DNA from 3 places in the Streptomyces gottesmaniae genome. Region 2 is predicted to be linked to each of the others. Evidence: predicted binding sites of a transcription regulator. Region 2 holds the regulator's gene; each other region holds the start of a gene.

Region 1 (6,366 bases), on a different contig from region 2:
CGGGCGCTGTACGAGGAGGTGGCGGCGTATCCGCTGCCGCCGGGCACCGCCGAGGCCGATACCGGCGAGGACGCGGGGGCGGGGCCCGGCGCGGAACGGAGTGCCTACTTCGCGCTGCCGATGCGGATCGAGCACGAGGGCCGGGTGCTGTCCTTCGTCTCCTCGGTGTCCACCTTCAACACCCCCATGGACGTGACCGTGGCCGAGCTGGCCATCGAGACGTTCCTCCCGGCCGACCCGGCGACGGTCAAGTACCTGCACGAGCTGATGTCCTGACGCTCAGCCGGCGTCCCTCCGGTCGCGGGCCGCGCGGAGGGCGAGGTGCTGGACCGCCGCGAACCCGGCCACGGTGACCGCCTGGAGCAGCGTCCACACCGCGCCGGCCGTGCTCGGCGTCAGCCACAGCACCAGGGCGACGAGGCTGAGGGCCGCCCAGGCGAGGTTGGCCTCGATCACGACCCGTACGGGCGGCGTCGGCGGACGCTCACGCGTGGCCAGCAGGGCGACACCCGCCGCGTACACCGAGAGGAACGCGCCGAGCCCGACGAGCAGCCCGGGGTCGACGCCGAGGAAGCGGCCGAGGGGGGCGGAGGCCAGGAGGTAGGCGAGCCCGTTCGCTCCGGTCACCGCCGCGTCGGTGGCCAGGAAGCGGCGCAGCATGGTGCGGGGATCGGCGGTCCGGGCGAGGACGGCGAGCCGGTCCGTCGGGATGGTCATGGACATGGCACATCACGCTCCGTCGAAGTGGTGGGCGGGAAACGGAAGGGTCCGGAAGGCCCGGGACCCCGAGGGGTACCCGGTGGGCCCCGGTGCCCTCACCTTGCCGCGCGGGGCGTACGGCGGTCGATTACCTCCGAGGTCATGGCTCCCCGTATCCTGCGGCGGCGCCGGGACCGGAGGCCGGCGGAGCATCGGGTTCCGGCTGCCTCTGTGAGATGTCCACCTGGTCATGACAGACTGGTCAGGGATCTCGGCGCGTGGGGAGGCGTGGCGTGAGTGAGCGGCGGCCCGCGCCCACCGTGGGTCAGGTGGTGCTCGGAAGACGGCTCCAGGAACTGCGGGAGTCCGCCGGGCTGAAGCGCGAGGAGGCGGCACGCGTCCTCCGGGTCGCCCCGGCGACCGTACGGCGCATGGAGACCGCCGATGTCGCGCTCAAGATCCCGTACGTCCAGGTGCTGCTGACGACGTACGGTGTCGCCGAGCACGAGGTCGCCGCCTTCGTGACGCTGGCCGAGGAGGCGAACAAGCCGGGGTGGTGGCAGCGGTTCCACGATGTGCTGCCCGACTGGTTCAGCGTGTACGTCAGCCTGGAGGGCGCGGCACACCTGATCCGGCAGTACGAGCCGCACTTCGTGCCGGGGATGCTGCAGACGGAGGAGTACGCGCGGGCCGTGATGGAGGCCGGGACGGTCGGGCAGACCGGTCCCGAGGCGATCGAACGGCATGTGTCGCTACGGATGGCGAGACAGAAGCTCCTCACGCAGGAGAAGCCGCCGCACCTGTGGGTGATCATGGACGAGACGGCCCTCGCGCGTCCGGTGAGCATCCGCTCCCAGGTCATGCGCGACCAGCTCGACCGTCTCCTCGAAGTCACCGAGAGGGACCATGTGATCCTCCAGGTCTGCGAGTTCGCCAGCGGCCCCCACCCGGGCACCTACGCCCCCTTCTCCCTCTTCCGCTTCGCCGAACCCGAACTCCCCGACATGGTCTACACCGAGTACCTCACGGGCGCCCTCTACCTCGACTCCCGCACCGAGGTCGCCCTGCACCTCGAAGTCCTCGACCACATGGCCGCGCACGCGGCCTCCGCCGAGACGACGAGACAGATCCTCAAGCGGTACCGCGACAGGTACTGAGCGGCTCGCCCACGGCCCGCGCGCGGCCGGCCCGGCCCGGTCCGGTCCCCGCGGAAGGCTCACGCCGCCCCTCCCTTCGGCCCCCTCTCCTCGTCCACGATCTCCGCGTCGACCACGGTCTCGTCCTCGCTGGGGTCCGGTGGCGGTGGGTCGGCCTGGGCGCGGGAGGAGGCCGCGTACATGGACTGGCCCATGCGCTGGCTGACGGTGGACAGGTGGTCGACGGCGGTGCGCAGGGGCGCGGTGTCCTCGGGGTGCTCCAGGAGCCGTTTCACCTCCGCCACCGCGGCCTCCATCTCGGCCCTGCTGTCGGCGGGGACCCGTTCCTCGTTGTCGCGGAGGAACTTCTCCGTCTGGTAGGTGAGTTGCTCGGCGTGGTTGCGTGTCTCGGCCGCCTCACGGCGCCGGCGGTCGTCGTCGGCGTACTGCTCGGCCTCCCGCATCATGCGGTCGATGTCGTCCTTGGGGAGCGCGGAGCCGCCGGTCACCGTCATCTTCTGTTCGCGGCCGGTGGCGAGATCCTTCGCCGAGACATGCATGATGCCGTTCGCGTCGATGTCGAAGGCCACCTCGATCTGCGGGACGCCACGCGGCGCGGGCGGCAGCCCGGTGAGGTCGAAGACACCCAGCTTCTTGTTGTACGCGGCGATCTCCCGCTCACCCTGGTACACCTGGATGCCGACCGAGGGCTGGTTGTCCGCCGCCGTCGTGAAGATCTCCGAACGGCGCGTGGGAATCGTCGTGTTGCGCTCGATGAGCTTGGTCATGATGCCGCCCTTGGTCTCGATGCCCAGGGACAACGGGGTGACGTCGAGCAGCAGCACGTCCTTCACGTCACCGCGGATGACGCCCGCCTGCAGCGCGGCGCCGACCGCCACCACCTCGTCGGGGTTCACCCCCTTGTGCGGGTCCTTGCCGGTGAGTTCCCGCACCAGGTCGCTCACGGCGGGCATCCGTGTCGAACCGCCCACGAGGATGACGTGGTCGATCGCGGCGAGCTTCACCCCCGCGTCCTTGACGGCCTGGTGGAAGGGCGTCCTGCACCGGTCGAGCAGATCCGCGGTCAGCTCCTGGAACTGGGCGCGCGTCAGCCCCTCCTCCAAGTGGAGGGGTCCCTCGGCGGAGGCGGTGATGTACGGGAGGTTGATGGACGTCTCGGAGGAGCTGGACAGCTCGATCTTGGCCCGCTCCGCCCCCTCGCGCAGCCGCTGCAACGCCATCTTGTCGCGGCCGAGATCGACGCCGTACTGCCCCTGGAAGCGTTTGACGAGATGTTCGACCACCCGCTGGTCCCAGTCGTCGCCCCCGAGCCGGGTGTCGCCGTTGGTGGCCTCCACCTCGATGACCCCCTCACCGATCTCCAGGAGGGAGACGTCGAAGGTGCCGCCGCCGAGGTCGAAGACGAGGACGGTCTGCTCCTCGCCCCGGTCCAGGCCGTACGCGAGGGCCGCGGCCGTGGGCTCGTTGATGATCCGCAGGACCTTCAGGCCCGCGATCTCCCCCGCCTCCTTGGTCGCCTGCCGCTGCGCGTCGTCGAAGTACGCGGGCACGGTGATGACGGCGTCGGTGACGTCCTCGCCGAGATACGACTCCGCGTCCCGCTTCAGCTTCTGCAGGACGCGCGCGGACAGTTCCTGGGCCCGGTAGCGGGTACCGTCCACGGAGCCCTGCGCGGGGAAGCGCCAACTCGCGTCCCCCATGTGGCGTTTGACGGAGCGCGCGGTGCGCTCCACGTTCGTCACGGCCTGCCGCTTGGCGACCTCGCCGACGAGCACCTCGCCGTTCTTGGCGAAGGCCACCACCGACGGTGTGGTCCGCTGCCCCTCCGCGTTGACGACGACGGTCGGCTCGCCGCCCTCCAGGACCGCCACCACCGAGTTCGTCGTACCGAGATCGATCCCGACCGCACGCCCCATCGCCGTCCCCTTCCAGCGGAGTTCCGCAAGGATCCGCAAGGTCCGCCAAGTGTTCCCACCACCAGCACAAAACTTGAGTGGGTTCTTGTCAACGGGGCGGAGACGGGGCGCACGAAGCAGGCGGTCAGACCAGTTCGGCCGTGAGCGTGATCGTCGTGCCGGTCAGGGCCTGGCTGACCGGGCAGTTCTTCTTTGCGCCCTCGGCCGCCTCCTGGAAGCCGGCCGCGTCCAGGCCGGGGACCTCGCCGCGGACGGTGAGGTGGATACCGGTGATGCCCTCACCGGGCTGGAAGGTCACGTCGGCCTTGGTCTCCAGGCGGGTGGGCGGGTTGCCCGCGCCGGTGAGGCCGTGGGAGAGCGCCATGGAGAAGCAGCTGGAGTGGGCGGCCGCGATCAGCTCCTCGGGGCTGGTCTTGCCGTTCGCCTGCTCCGCGCGCGACGGCCACGACACCGGCTGCGAGCCGATGCCGGAGGAGTCGAAGGTGACGGTGCCGGTGCCCTTGAGCAGCTCGCCTTCCCAGACGGTGTGTGCGGTGCGCGTGGTGGCCACGATGAGTCCTTTCTATGGGTCACGATGCCGGAGCCCCGCGTAGTGGGGGTCCCGTTGCGGAAGTTCCGTCGCGGGGATCCCGTTGCCGGGGTTCCGTGCCCCCATCCGATCACACTCCGGCGGATGGGAGGCTCATCTCACCCTGAACACCGGCCCCTGCGCGGTGAACGGCAGGCGAGCACCCTGGGGAATCAGATAGGCGTGCTCCCGCCGCACCCGCAGCACGTCGCACCAGCCGTCCGTGATGACGAGGACGGGCGCGCCCGGCGGGAAGTCGTCGGCGCGGTGCAGCAGATCGACGCCCGGCTGCAACTCCGTACCGCCGCGCCCGCGCACCCGCACCCGCCCCGCGATCTCGGTGACCGGCAGGAATCCCGCGTCGTGCGGGGCCGCGTCGCAGAAGACGACCCGGGCGGCCGGTACGTCACGGGCCGCGGCGTACGAGGCGATCGCGCCCAGTGCCTTGCCGAGCAGCGTCCGGTCCATGGAGCCGGAGGTGTCGAGGACGACGCCGAAGGTGCAGCGGGCGATCTCCTCGGGTGGGAAGTACCGCCCGGCGCGCGGGATGTCGGGGGTGGCGGACTGCCGACGCGAGGGGCGCGCGTAGGTCCGTACGGCCCGGGGGCTGGGCACGAACTCGTCGAACCAGCGCGCCAGTCGCGCGTCCCAGGGCAGGGGCGGATGGCTGAGGGCACGGATCTCCTCGACCAGGCCGGCCGGCAGGAGGCCGCGTTCCTGCCGCTCGTGCAGATCGAAGCCCCGGGCGAGGCCCCGGCGGTAGAACTCGTCGAGGTCCACGTAGTCGCGCGGCGCGCCGAGCGGACCGCCGAGGATGTCGCCGACGCCCTTGCCGCGCGGGGTGGCGAGCCGGCGCATCCGGCGCAGGTCGCCGGCGATCCGGTCGTAGACCTCCTCGGCCGACAGTCCGGCCAGCCCGGGGTCGTACAGCAGTCCGTCGGGCATGGTGCCGACCTGCATCTCGCGCAACCAGTCGTTGATGACGTAGTCGGCGGCGACGTTGAACAGATACGGGTCGCGGGTGCCGCAGCGGTCGCCGTGGCGCAGGGCGGCGTGCAGCATCTCGTGGGCGAGGACGAACCGCCACTCCTCGTCGTCGAACTGGCGGAGCGGGTTGATGTAGATCTCACCCGCCTCCGCGTCGACGGCCGCGACGGAGATGCCGTGGGCGTGGGCGAGTTCGACGTCGGCGACGATCCGGATGCCGGCCGCGATGCCGCCGAGCAGCGGGTAGGAGGAGATGAACCAGCTCAGCGCCTTCTCCCAGGGCCGCATGCGGACCGGCTCGTCGTCCAGGGTCGCGCGGCGGCCGCCGGCCATGTCCATCGCGGCGGACATCGTGCGGGTCAGGGCGTGCGCGAAGGCGAGCTGCCAGTCCGTGGGCGTGCCGCGCCACTTGGGCCAGGTCAGCAGCAGCTGGTCGGGCTCGTCACCGGCCGTACCGCAGTGCGCGTACACCGCCGGGAGCCCGTCCTGGCGCCAGCGGGCGGCCAGGCGCTCCTCGTCGCCGTCCGGGTAGCGGTCGGGCAGGTTCTCGGGTGTCAGGCCGACGGGGAAGGTGAGCAGGAACCGGTTGACGGCGACGCAGCGGGCGGCGAGGTCGAAGCGGTCTGGCTGGGCACGCACGCCCTGCGCCGCCGGGACGTGCCCGAAGCCCAGGTGGATGGCGGCGTGGGCGATGGCCCAGGCCCAGGCCTCGGGGGCGGCGAGCCGGTCGGGGTGCGCGTGCAGCACGCCTTCGGAGTCGACCCGGACGAGACCTCGGCGGGGCGCGAGATCGCACTTCTCCTTGCGGCAGACGGTGAACCCGACCGCCCGCAGCGCGGAGTTGCTCCGCGCCGCCTCCAGCCCCGCCTCGAACGCCTCACCGGCGAGGTCGCGCTTCGTCTTCCGTTTGCCCTGCCCCTTGCCGCCGGCCGTGCTCACCGGCGTGCCTCCACCAGCCGGGGCATGTCACGGGCCGCCTCGACCAGGAACCAGGCAGGCAGCACGGGATTGCCGTCGGCGTCGTCGGCGATGACGGTCT
Region 2 (6,366 bases):
AATCCCCCACCTCAGCTGTCTGATCGTCGGCGGTAGTGTCCCTGACCGCTGACGATCAGGCACCAGGCGTCCCACACAGGCACCGGCGCAGAAGGACCAAGGACCCAAGTGATCCCGAAAACCCCAGTCAGACGTACGGCCGGCGCGACCGCCGTCGTGCTCGCCACCGCTGGTGGACTGCTCGCCGCGACCGCCGCCCCCGCGTCCGCAGCCGTGACCTGCACCTCCCCCGTCTTCAAGCGACAGTTCTTCGCGAACACCACCTTCTCCGGCACCCCGAAGAAGACGGACTGCGACAGCGCGATCGACCAGAACTGGGGGACCGGCGCGCCCGCCACCGGGCTGCCGTCCAACAACTTCGGCGTCCGCTGGACCGTCACCCGGGACTTCGGGTCCGGCGGCCCGTTCACGCTCTCCGTCTCCGGCCTGGACGGGATCCGCGTCCATCTGGACCCGGGCACGACCGACGCCCGCAAGATCAACCTCTGGAAGAACGGCTCGACGACCGTCTCCAAGACGCTCAACCTCACCATCCCCTCCGGCAAGCACACCCTCCGCGTCGACTACGTCAACTGGACCGGCTCCGCCAAGGTCAAGTTCACGTACACCCCCCGCACCTCCGCCACCGTCGACACGGTCAAGCCCCTTGTCCCGGCCGGGGCTTCGGTGTCGTACGACTCGGAGACGGGCCAGGCCAAGCTGACCTGGGCGAAGAACAAGGAGATGGACCTCGCCGGGTACAAGGTCTACCGGCGACTCAAGGGCGCTTCGTTCGGCAGCACGCCGCTCGCGACGACCACCTCCACCTCGTACACCGACACCGGGCTGCCGAAGTCGGGCGCGGCGTACTACTACGAGGTCCGCGCCTACGACAAGGCGGGCAACAGGTCGGCGGGCACGGCCGGTCAACTGGTCACCACGGTGGACCGGATCCCGCCGACCGTCCGGGATCTGAAGGTCAGCGGTGAGTCCTCCCTCGACGGGGTGTCCCTCTGGTGGATGTCCGAGGGGGCCGAGACGAACCGGCTGCTGAGGGCAGCCTCGCCCGACGGGCCGTTCGAGGAGGTCAAGGGCCCCTGGGGCAACTCGGCGACCGATGCCACCGCCCCGTACGGGGAGACCTCGTACTACAAGGTCGCGGTGTCGGACGCGGCGGGCAATACCGCGTACTCGTCGGTGGTGTCGATCGCCAGGCCGCTCGCGGTGCCGTACCTCTGGAAGACGGAGAACCGGCCCGAGGACGGCGGCGGCGTCGATCTGCGCTGGGACGTGTCGCCGTACGCGCCGAGCGAGTTCCGGGTCCACCGCGAGGAGCGCCGCTTCGACGAGGCGACCGGGACCTTCGACGTCGTCGACTCCCAGGTGGTGCCCTGCGCACCGAAGCTCGCCGACACCGCCTACGGCACCAAGTACAGCTACACCTGCACCGACACCACGGTCGTGCCGAGCCCCGACGACGGGTTCTACGTGTACTGGGTGACGACCGTCGACGCGCTCGGCCGGGAGTCGGCCCCCTCGCAGACCATCTCCCACGGCTACGGCGACGGCACCGCCCCGCCGCTCGTCACCGGGTTCACGGCCACCGCCACCGAGTACGGCACGGTCCTGGACTGGGACGACAGCCCGGTCGCCGACCTCGCCGAGTACAACGTGTTCCGGCTCAGCACGGTGGACGACGGGACCGGGTACACGCATGTGGGCACGGTCAAGGCGGGCACCAGCCGGCTCGTCGACTCGGCGAACCTCCAGGACGGCGAGCACCACACGTACTTCGTGGACGCGGTGGACACCTCGGGCAACTCCAATTACACGTCGGCCGACAAGATGGTGTCCACGACCGTCACCGAGCTCGACCTGCGGCCCACCGTGGAGACCCCTGCGGACTGGCTGGTCGGTGTGAACGCACGGGCCGCCGACGGCGCGGCCGCGGTCGATCTCACCTGGGAGCTGTCCAGCTCGTACAACGGGACGGACATCACCGGCTACCGGGTGTACCGGTGGAACCCGGCCACCGCCGCCTACGAGCCCCTGACCGCCGACCCGGTCACCGGCACGTCGTACACCGACACCACGGCCGCCGCCGGCGCCACCCACTTCTACTGGGTGACCGCCCTCCACGCCGACGGCACCGAATCGGCCCCCGGCGACGCCTGGGTGGCCCTGGCCCCCTGAGCACGCGAGGTCCCCTCGCACGCTCCACGGACCCGAGGCCCCCAGCGATCCCACCCAGACATACGTCGTGCGACATCGGGCCGGGGCACAGCAGGGGCCCGGAAGTTCACCTGAACCTCCGGGCCCCTGCCCACACTTGACGAACCGTCAGTCGGCTGCCTGGCGCCCCTTCGGCCGCCACACCACCAACGCGCTACTCTGCTGCACTTCCTGGTACGGCACCAGGTCGCGCCGGTACGACGCGTGGACGGCGGCCTCGCGCTGGCGCATGGCCGCGGCGGCACCGTCGAGGGCCGCCTCCATCTCGGCCACCCGCGACTGGAGCGCGGCGACCTGGTTCTCCAGTTCGATGATGCGCTTGATGCCGGCCAGGTTGATGCCCTCGTCCTGCGACAACTGCTGGACGGTGCGCAGCAGTTCGATGTCACGGGCCGAGTAGCGACGTCCGCGCCCGGCGGTGCGGTCCGGGGAGACCAGGCCGAGACGGTCGTACTGGCGCAGGGTCTGCGGGTGCAGACCGGAGAGCTGGGCGGCCACCGAGATGACGTACACCGGTGTCTCTTCCGTCAGCTCATAAGGGTTCCTACGGCGGCCGTCCATCACATTCATGCTCCCTTCGCGGCCTGGAACAGCTCCGCTCGCGGGTCCTCACCCGCGGTCGCCTCGCGATACGCCTCCAGCGCGTCACGAGCCTTCCCCGACAGGTCCTTCGGGACACTCACCTCGACGGTGATCAACAGGTCCCCGCGGGTGCCGTCCTTGCGGAAGGCGCCCTTGCCCCGGGCCCGCATCGTACGGCCGTTGGGGGTGCCCGGAGGCAGTTTCAGGGTGACCGGCGGTCCGCCCAGGGTCGGGACCCGGACCTCTCCGCCGAGCGCCGCCTCGGGGTACGTCACCGGGACGGTCACCGTGAGGTTGTCGTCCTTGCGGCCGAACACCGGGTGCGGGTCGACGTGCACGACGACGTACAGGTCGCCCGCCGGGCCGCCCCGTTCGCCGGGGGCGCCCTTGCCGCGCAGCCGGATCCGCTGGCCGTCGGAGACGCCCGCCGGGATCCGGACCTGCATGGTGCGGGAGGACTTGGCGCGGCCGGAGCCCTTGCAGATGTCGCAGGGGTGCTCGGCGATCAGACCGCGGCCCTTGCAGTCCGGGCAGGGGTCCGTCAGGGAGAAGCCGCCGCCGGAGCCCCGCGCGACCTGGCCGGTGCCGACGCACGTCGGGCACACCCGGGGTGTGCCGTTGGCGTCGCCGGTGCCCGAACAGGCTTTACAGGGCGACTGCGAGGACATCCTGAGCGGTACGGTCGCGCCCTCGATGGCCTCGGTGAAGCTCAGCGTGACCTCGGACTCGATGTCCTGGCCGCGCCGGGGCTGCACCCGCGTGGTGCCGGAGCTGCCCCGGTTGAACAGGCCGCCGAAGACATCGCCGATGCCCCCGCCGAAGCCGCCCGCCTGGCCACCGCCCTGAGCGCCGCCGCCGAAGAGGTCGCCCAGGTCGAAGTTGAACGAGCCGCCGCCGGCGCCGGGGCCGGGGCGGAAGCCGCCGTTGCCGAAGAGGGCGCGGGCCTCGTCGTACTCCTTGCGCTTCTTGGGGTCACCGAGGATGTCGTTGGCCTCGGAGATCTCCTTGAAGCGCTCCTCGGCCTTGGTGTTCCCCTTGTTGGCGTCCGGGTGGTACTCGCGGGCGAGCTTGCGGTACGCCTTCTTGATCTCGGCCTCGGTGGCGTCCTTGGGGACGCCGAGGACCTTGTAGTAGTCCTTCTCGATGAAGTCCTTGGTACTCATCCGCGACGTCCCTCCTTCCGCTCACCGTGCACGCCGCCGCGCACCTCGCCGTGTACGACGCCGTCGGCGTCAGCCCTCGTCCGGGCCACCGCTCTCCTTGTCGTCGGCCGCCGCCGCCTGCTCCTCGGAGCCCTCGGCCTTGGCGGGCTGCGCCCCCGGCTGGGGCTCGGCCACGGCCACCCGCGCGGGGCGGATGGTGCGCTCGCCGATGCGATACCCCGGCTGGAGAATCGCCACGCACGTCGTCTCGGTGACGTCGGGCGCGTAGCTGTGCATCAGGGCCTCGTGGATCGTCGGGTCGAAGGGCTCGCCCTCCTTGCCGAACTGCTGCAGGCCCATCTTCGCGGCGACGGTCTCGAGGGACTCGGCGACGGACTTGAAGCCGCCGACGAGTTCGCCGTGCTCGCGCGCCCGGCCGATGTCGTCGAGCACGGGCAGGAGTTCGGTCAGGAGGTTCGCGATGGCGATCTCCTTGACCGTGATCCGGTCGCGCTCGACCCGGCGACGGTAGTTCTGGTACTCGGCCTGGAGGCGCTGGAGGTCCGCCGTGCGCTCACCGAGCGCCGTACGCACCTGGTCCAGCTGCGCCGTCAGACCGGCCACCTGGGCCGTCGCTGCCGCGTCCCCGGCCGGGGCCGCCCCCTCCTGGGGGGCGGCCTTCGACTCGGCGTCCTCGGAGCCGGAGGGGACATCAGGCTGCTGCGGCTGAGCCGACTGCGGCTGCTGCTCGTCGAAGCCCGGGGTCTCCTCCGTCACGCGGCACCGTCCTTACGGTCCTCGTCGACGATCTCGGCGTCGACGACGTCATCGTCGGCCTTGGCGTCACCGGCGCCGGCGCCGGCCTCGCCGCCCGCGGCCTGCGCGGCCTGGGCGTCGGCGTAGAGGGCCTGGCCGAGCTTCTGCGAGACGGCCGCGACCTTCTCGGTGGCCGTGCGGATCTCGGCGGTGTCCTCGCCCTTGAGCACTTCCTTCAGCTCGGCGACGGACGCCTCGACCTCGGTCTTGATGTCACCGGGGACCTTGTCCTCGTTGTCCTTGAGGAACTTCTCGGTCTGGTAGACGAGCTGCTCGCCCTGGTTGCGGGTCTCGGCGGCCTCGCGGCGGCGGTGGTCCTCCTCCGCGTACTGCTCGGCCTCCTGACGCATCCGGTCGACCTCGTCCTTCGGCAGCGAGGAGCCGCCGGTGACGGTCATCTTCTGCTCCTTGCCCGTGCCCAGGTCCTTCGCGGTCACGTGCATGATGCCGTTGGCGTCGATGTCGAAGGACACCTCGATCTGCGGGACGCCACGGGGCGCCGGCGGCAGACCGGTGAGCTCGAACATCCCGAGCTTCTTGTTGTACGCCGCGATCTCGCGCTCGCCCTGGTAGACCTGGATCTGCACGGACGGCTGGTTGTCCTCGGCGGTGGTGAAGATCTCGGACCGCTTGGTCGGGATCGTCGTGTTCCGCTCGATGAGCTTGGTCATGATGCCGCCCTTGGTCTCGATACCGAGGGACAGCGGGGTGACGTCGAGGAGCAGGACGTCCTTGACCTCGCCCTTCAGGACACCGGCCTGGAGGGAGGCACCGATGGCGACGACCTCGTCGGGGTTGACCCCCTTGTTGGCCTCCTTGCCACCGGTCAGTTCCTTGACCAGCTCGGCGACGGCCGGCATACGCGTCGAACCACCGACGAGAACGACGTGGTCGATCTCGGAGAGGGCGATCCCGGCGTCCTTGATGACGTTGTGGAACGGCGTCTTGCAGCGCTCCAGCAGGTCGGCCGTCAGCTGCTGGAACTGGGCGCGGGTGAGCTTCTCGTCCAGGTGCAGCGGACCCTCGGCGGAGGCGGTGATGTAGGGCAGGTTGATCGAGGTCTCCGTGGAGGAGGACAGCTCGATCTTCGCCTTCTCGGCGGCCTCGCGCAGACGCTGCAGCGCCATCTTGTCCTTGGCGAGGTCCACACCGTGGCCGGCGCGGAACTGCTGCACCAGGTAGTCGACGACGCGCTGGTCCCAGTCGTCACCACCGAGGTGGTTGTCACCGTTGGTGGCCTTCACCTCGACGACGCCGTCACCGATCTCCAGGAGCGACACGTCGAAGGTGCCGCCACCGAGGTCGAAGACCAGGATCGTCTGGTCGTCCTTGTCGAGGCCGTAGGCGAGGGCGGCGGCGGTGGGCTCGTTGACGATGCGCAGGACGTTCAGGCCCGCGATCTCACCGGCCTCCTTGGTCGCCTGACGCTCGGAGTCGTTGAAGTACGCCGGGACGGTGATGACCGCGTCCGCGACCTTCTCGCCCAGGTAGGCCTCGGCGTCGCGCTTCAGCTTCTGCAGGATGAAGGCGCTCATCTGCTGCGGGTTGAAGTGCTTCCCGTCGAGCTCGATCTTCCAGTCCGTGCCCATGTGACGCTTGACGGACCGGATGGTCC
Region 3 (6,366 bases), on a different contig from region 2:
TCGTGGTGGTGGGCAGCCCGGTGGTCGGGTCGATGACCGTCTGGGTGGTGGTCGGGACACTGAGCGCGGCGACGAGCAGCCCCCGGGCGGCGGCGGCCTGCTGGACGGCGGTGTCGAGTTCGGCGAGGGCGTAGGCGCCGCCGCCCGCGCGTGGCGGCAGCTCGGCGGCCAGTTCCTCGGCGAGGGCGTGGAGCTCCGTGACGACGGCGGTGTACGCCGTGTGTGCCTCCAGAGCGGTGCTCTTCCCGGAGAGCGCCGATTCCCGCACGCCGGCGATGGAGGCGATGTCGTCGCGCAGGGCGGCGGAGGTGTCGGTGTCGGCGCTCAGCTCCTCGGCCTGGGTGTCGACCCGGTCGCTGCGCTGTTCGCTGGGCGCGGCCGACCTGGGGCGTCCGGCGGCGATGTACGCGGTGACCTCGTCCCGCTCGTCCGCGAGCGCGTGTGCGAGGGTGAGCGCCTCCTGGGTCTGCTCGGCGAGCGTGACGAGGCTCTGGGTCTCGTGCAGCTGCTCCGAGGCGGCGAGGATCGAGGGTGCCCCGGCGCCCGCTATGGCGGCGGCCACGACGGCCACGGCGACGATGAGCCGGTTGCGTACGTGCGCCTTCCGCCCGGTGCCGACGGCCGGGGCCCCTGCCTGTGCCGTCCCCTGCTGGTTCGGGGAGGCCTTCGAGGCTGCCTGCTTGCCTGCGCGCCGAGGCCGCGTCTTCTGCACCGGTGCTCGCATTCCTGACTCGTGTACCCATTAGCCCGGGTGACGATCCGTCAACTCGTCAAATACGGCCGTCCCCCCGGTACGGCTCCCGACCCTCCCAGTGCCGGTGGGCAGTGGTCCCGCATCATCGGTCCCGCCACCCGAAGGAGTGAACATCCCCGAGGAGTTGGCGGGCAAGTTCCCTCGGCTCGTGCCGATGCCCCCCGCAGCGGGCCGGTTGGACGTCGGCGACGCGCTTTGACAGTATTCGCCGCCGCGCTTCACCGCTCACGATCATTCCATGCCAAACCCGGCGGCCCGCCTGGAGGGTCCGGGTCGTACGGCGACCATTGTCGGCCTTTCACGGATCTTGTGGCGGGCTCGTGCAGACTGGCCGAATGCGCACGGAACTCGTCTCCGAACCCGGCGATCCCCGTCGCCCCAACGAGGACTTCGCGTCGGTGGCCCTGCCCGCGGGGGGACAGGGCGGCGCCCTCGTCCTCCTCGACGGCGTGACGCCGCCGCCCGACGGCTACGGCTGTCGACATTCGGTCGCATGGTTCACTTCCCGCCTTGGCGGCACCCTGACCGAACTGTCCGTTTCGGAGCGGGATTCACCGTTGCCCGACGTGCTCTCACAGGCCATTTCTCGTACCGCCCGGGCCCACGCCCAAACCTGTGACCTTTCTCACCCACGAACCCCACAGGCCACGGTGGTCCTCGCCCGCTGGTCGCAAGCGGCCGTGGAGTACCTGGTGTTGTCGGACTCGGCTCTGCTGTTCGAGCGGCAGGACGGCGCGGTGACGGCCGTACTGGACGACCGCCTCTCCCTGCTGCCCCGGGCCTCGTTGGCGACGGCCGCGATCGCCGACTCGACGGTGCGGAACAAGGAGGGCGGGTTCTGGACGGCGGCCGCCGATCCCGCCGTGGCCGCGCGGGCGGTGACGGGCACCGTCGCCCGCGAGGAGGTCCGTGCGCTGGTCGCGTTGACGGACGGGGCGGGCCGTTGGGTGGAGACCTTCCGCGAGGGCGACTGGGCGGACTGCCTCACCCTCGTCCGCAAGACGGGGGCGCGAGGGCTGGTGCAGCGGGTGCGGGAGCTGGAAGCCACGGATGTGGAGCGGGAGTTCCTGGGCCGCGCCAAGACGCACGACGACGCCAGCGTGGTGTTCGTGGAGTGGTGAGCGGCTCCTCCGGGTGACGGGCTCACCCCCCGCCCACGAGGGGCTCCTCGGCCGCTCAGCTCTCCACACCGCGGTTCAGCTGGTGCAGCAGACGCGCGAGCTCGGCCACCTCGTCCCGGTCCCAGCCGGCGAGCTGCCGTACGTAGGCGACCCGGCGGGCGTCCCGGACCGCCCGGAAGCGGGCCCGGCCCTCCTCCGTGAGGTGGACGAGCCAGGCACGCCCGTCGGCGGGGTCGGGCTCGCGGGCGATGAGACCGAGGTGTTCGAGGGCGCGAAGCTGACGGGACATGGTGGCCTTGCCGACGCCGATGTAGGCGGCGAGTTCGGTGGCGCGCAGGCGGCCGGCCTCGTCGAGGCGGGCGAGGAGACCGTAGGCGGCGGACTCCAGGTCGGGGTGGACGGCCCGGGCCATCTCCCCGGACTTGGCACGGGCGCGCCGCAGCAGGACCGTCAGTTCTCGCTCCAGCGCCAGGAACGCCTGGTCCATGCCGGCCGCCGGCATACCGGCCCCGACACCGCCGTCGGCCCCGACACCGCCGTCGCCGTCGCCGTTTCCGCCCTCGTCGTGCACGTCAGCGCTCCTGCTTTCCGATTCCGGGTTCCTGAAGGTTCTCGCCGACCCCGCTTCGCGGGCAGCGCCGTTCAGTATTTCGCAGGCGGGAGCGGACGGTGACCGCCGCGCGGGCGGTCACCGTCCGCTCAGGGAACGGTCCGGGTGGGCTGCGGGTGCCGATCCGGCGCTCACGCGGCCACGGGCACCTCCACCGCCGCCGGGGCCAGGGCCAGTTCCAGGACCTGACGGACATCGGTGACCGCGTGGACGTCGAGCTTGTCCAGGACCTCGGCGGGCACGTCGTCGAGGTCGGCCTCGTTCCGCTTAGGAATGATGACGGTGGTGACACCGGCCCGGTGCGCGGCGAGCAGCTTCTGCTTCACCCCACCGATGGGCAGCACCCGCCCGGTCAGCGAGACCTCACCCGTCATCGCCACGTCCGTACGGACCAGCCGCCCGGACAGGAGCGAGGCGAGGGCCGTCGTCATGGTGACGCCGGCGCTCGGGCCGTCCTTCGGCACCGCGCCCGCCGGGAAGTGGATGTGCACGCCCCGGTCCTTGAGGTCGGCGACGGGCAGCTCCAGTTCCGCGCCGTGCGAGCGGAGGAAGGAGAGGGCGATCTGCGCGGACTCCTTCATCACGTCGCCCAGCTGGCCGGTGAGGGTCAGCCCCGCCGCGCCCGTCTCCGGGTCGGCGAGCGACGCCTCGACGTACAGCACGTCGCCGCCCGCGCCGGTGACGGCGAGCCCCGTCGCGACGCCCGGCACGGCCGTACGCCGCTCCGCCGGGTCCTGCGCCGCCTCGGGCACGTGGTGCGGTCGCCCGATGAGCCCGCGCAGGTCCCCGTCGGTGACGGTGAACGGCAGCTCCCGCTGCCCCAGTTCGTGCTGGGCCGCGACCTTGCGCAGCAGCCGCGCCACGGACCGCTCCAGGTTCCGTACGCCCGCCTCCCGCGTGTACTCACCGGCGAGCTTGCGCAGCGCGCTCTCGTCGAGCACGACCTCGTCGGCGTCGAGCCCGGCCCGCTCCAGCTGCCGGGGCAGCAGGTGGTCCCGGGCGATGACGACCTTCTCGTCCTCCGTGTACCCGTCGAGCCGGACGAGCTCCATCCGGTCGAGCAGTGCCTCGGGGATCGCCTCCAGCACGTTGGCCGTGGCGAGGAAGACGACGTCGCTCAGGTCCAGTTCGACCTCCAGGTAGTGGTCCCGGAAGGTGTGGTTCTGCGCGGGGTCGAGGACTTCGAGCAGCGCCGCCGCCGGGTCGCCCCGGAAGTCCGAGCCCACCTTGTCGATCTCGTCGAGCAGGACGACCGGGTTCATCGAACCGGCCTCCTTGATGGCGCGGACGATACGGCCGGGCAGCGCGCCCACGTACGTACGCCGGTGCCCGCGGATCTCGGCCTCGTCGCGCACACCGCCGAGCGCGACCCGGACGAACTTGCGCCCCATGGCGTGCGCCACGGACTCGCCGAGGCTGGTCTTGCCGACACCGGGCGGCCCGACGAGCGCGAGCACGGCACCGCCGCGCCGCCCGCCGACGACGCCGAGCCCGCGTTCGGCCCGCCGCTTGCGCACCGCGAGGTACTCGGTGATGCGCTCCTTGACGTCCTCCAGCCCGGCGTGCTCGGCGTCGAGGACACCCTTCGCCCCCTGGATGTCGTACTCGTCCTCGGTCCGCTCGTTCCACGGGAGTTCCAGGACGGTGTCGAGCCAGGTGCGGATCCATCCGCCCTCGGGCGACTGGTCGCTGGACCGCTCCAGCTTGTCGACCTCCTTGAGCGCGGCCTCCCGCACCGCCTCCGGCAGGTCGGCGGCCTCCACGCGCGCCCGGTAGTCGTCGGACTCCTCGCCGTCCTTCTCGCCGTTGAGCTCGCGCAGTTCCTTGCGGACGGCTTCGAGCTGACGCCGCAGCAGGAACTCGCGCTGCTGCTTGTCGACGCCTTCCTGGACGTCCTTGGCGATGGTCTCGGCGACGTCCTGCTCGGCGAGGTGGTCGCGGAGCAGCTGGGTGGCGAGCTTCAGCCGGGCGACGGGGTCGGCGGTCTCCAGGAGCTGGATCTTCTGCTCGACGGTGAGGAAGGGCGAGTAGCCGGAGTTGTCGGCGAGTGCGGAGACGTCGTCGATGGCCTGCACCCGGTCCACGACCTGCCAGGCGCCGCGCTTACGCAGCCAGCTGGTGGCAAGTGCCTTGTACTCCTTGAGGAGTTCGACGACCTGGCCGGGCAGCGGCTCCGGCACGCTCTCGTCGAGGCGGGTCCCCTCCACCCACAGGGCGGCGCCGGGTCCGGTGGTCCCGGCCCCGATCCGCACCCGCCCTATGGCACGGATGAGCGCTCCCGGATCTCCGTCGGCCAGCCGTCCGACCTGCTCGACGGTCCCGAGCACACCCGTGCTCGCGTACGACCCGTCGATCCTCGGTACCAGCAGCACCTTCGGCTTCCCGGGCACCGCCCGCGCCGCGGCCTGCGCGGCCTCCACCGCGGCCCGTACATCGGTGTCATTGAGGTCCAGGGGCACCACCATTCCCGGCAGCACGACCTCGTCGTCGAGCGGCAGTACGGGCAGGGTGAGCGGTGCGGACGTCGATGCCATGATCTCTCCCTCGGCAGTCAAGTTGAGCTATGCGGACTCAATGCACATGAGCCGAGGAATGTTCCCCGAGAGGGCGACCGTTCGCTGTGGGCGATCACGACCGCCCTGCCTGCGACGTCGCAGGCGCCGAGAGGGCTCCCTTCGGCGCCGCCCGCCGCGGCACTCCGCTTCCCGGGCTCCCCCTCGACCCGCGCGGTACGCGGCTACGCGCCGGTCGTGGCGGCCTGAGCCCGACCCGTACCCGTTTCCGAGCCGACCGGACCACCTCGCGCCGCCCGCCGCCACCGTCGTACCGCGGGCCACGTCGCCACCCCGATGGCCAGGGACAGCAGATGCCCCCAGTTGGTCATCGGGTCCGTGAACGCGATCAGGTCGTCCACCAGCATCCCGCCGAAGCCCAGCAGGAGCAGCCACCGCGGCCAGGGCGGCAGCAGGCCCGCCAACGCGCCGGCGCTCGCGGCCACACCGAAGCTGATGCCGTAGTCGAGGCGGTGGAGGGAACTGTCGGGGAGGTGGCCGGCCAGGACGGCGAAGCCCACCGGGACCTCCGTCGCCAGGGTGGCGAGGACATGGCCCAGCAGGAAGACGCCGGCCGTGCGCCACCCGCCGATCCGGCGCTCCAGCGCGGTCAGCACCAGCAGAAAGGCCAGGGCGTACAGGGAACCGACCCCGCCCGCGACCCACAGCGCGCTCGCGAGCAGCACCGGCACCGGGGTGCGGACCAGATGCGCCACATCCGTACTGGAGCCCTGATGCAGGACGTGCACCAGGGTCGGGTCGGCGTACTCGGCGACGAGCGAGGTCATCACGAGGACGGTGGCGTAGAAGAAGGTGAAGGGCGTGCCGACGGGGGTGGGGAGCAGCCGCCAGGGGCGCGGGAACGGGAGGCGCCGGTGCCGGGAGGATGTACGCCCGGCGCGCGCCTCGGTCTCCTCCGCGCACGCCCCGGCATCCGCAGCCTCCGCCGGCTCCCGCTCGGTCGCCCGCCCGGGTGTCGCACCCGGCTGCCGCGGGATGCCGTCGAGGACGGGCCCCGCGGCCTCCACAGTCTCGGCGGCGTCCAAGGTGAGGGGCTCCTTCCGTTTCACCTCACCCTCGACGCCCCGGCACGCCCCTGTCTGTGACCCCCGCCACCCGAAGGGCGATTCACAGCAGACCGACAGCACTCGGGCCTCCACGAGCCCACCGCCACCACTCCACCGGTGCCACCCCTCCGCACGGGCCCTCCGCACCGGCCCTCCCCTACGAGCCCTCCGCGCCGATCTCCCTCCGCACCCGCTCCACATACGCCCGGAAGCGGCCCGCCATGTCGAACCCCTTCGGATCGAGCACCCACTGGATCTGCAG

What was found. The regulator HspR, encoded in region 2, represses chaperone genes until heat shock. The targets are predictions, from matches to a motif close to TTGAGNNNNNNNNNCTCAA.
Region 1: a site for HspR is predicted at 3,846-3,864, ahead of dnaK (molecular chaperone DnaK). Genes of this name have one in related genera too.
Region 3: a site for HspR is predicted at 5,042-5,060, ahead of lon (endopeptidase La). Genes of this name have one in related genera too.

Annotation. Positions count from the first base shown of each region.
Region 1 is NZ_JAVRFJ010000003.1:182,987-189,352, reverse strand. Features, by position in the region: gene RM704_RS05055 (helix-turn-helix domain-containing protein) at 1-276, shown strand, start outside; gene RM704_RS05050 (hypothetical protein) at 280-723, opposite strand; gene RM704_RS05045 (Sco1979 family transcriptional regulator) at 993-1,856, shown strand; gene dnaK (molecular chaperone DnaK) at 1,916-3,772, opposite strand; gene RM704_RS05035 (OsmC family protein) at 3,897-4,322, opposite strand; gene RM704_RS05030 (vWA domain-containing protein) at 4,455-6,266, opposite strand; gene RM704_RS05025 (ATP-binding protein) at 6,263-6,366, opposite strand, start outside.
Region 2 is NZ_JAVRFJ010000046.1:83,459-89,824, forward strand. Features, by position in the region: gene RM704_RS37765 (PA14 domain-containing protein) at 109-2,172, shown strand; gene RM704_RS37770 (heat shock protein transcriptional repressor HspR) at 2,320-2,772, opposite strand; gene dnaJ (molecular chaperone DnaJ) at 2,778-3,956, opposite strand; gene grpE (nucleotide exchange factor GrpE) at 4,026-4,712, opposite strand; gene dnaK (molecular chaperone DnaK) at 4,709-6,366, opposite strand, start outside.
Region 3 is NZ_JAVRFJ010000002.1:353,398-359,763, reverse strand. Features, by position in the region: gene RM704_RS04085 (sensor histidine kinase) at 1-724, opposite strand, end outside; gene RM704_RS04080 (protein phosphatase 2C domain-containing protein) at 1,090-1,875, shown strand; gene RM704_RS04075 (MarR family winged helix-turn-helix transcriptional regulator) at 1,931-2,446, opposite strand; gene lon (endopeptidase La) at 2,617-5,019, opposite strand; gene RM704_RS04065 (rhomboid-like protein) at 5,223-6,083, opposite strand; gene RM704_RS04060 (TetR/AcrR family transcriptional regulator) at 6,262-6,366, opposite strand, start outside.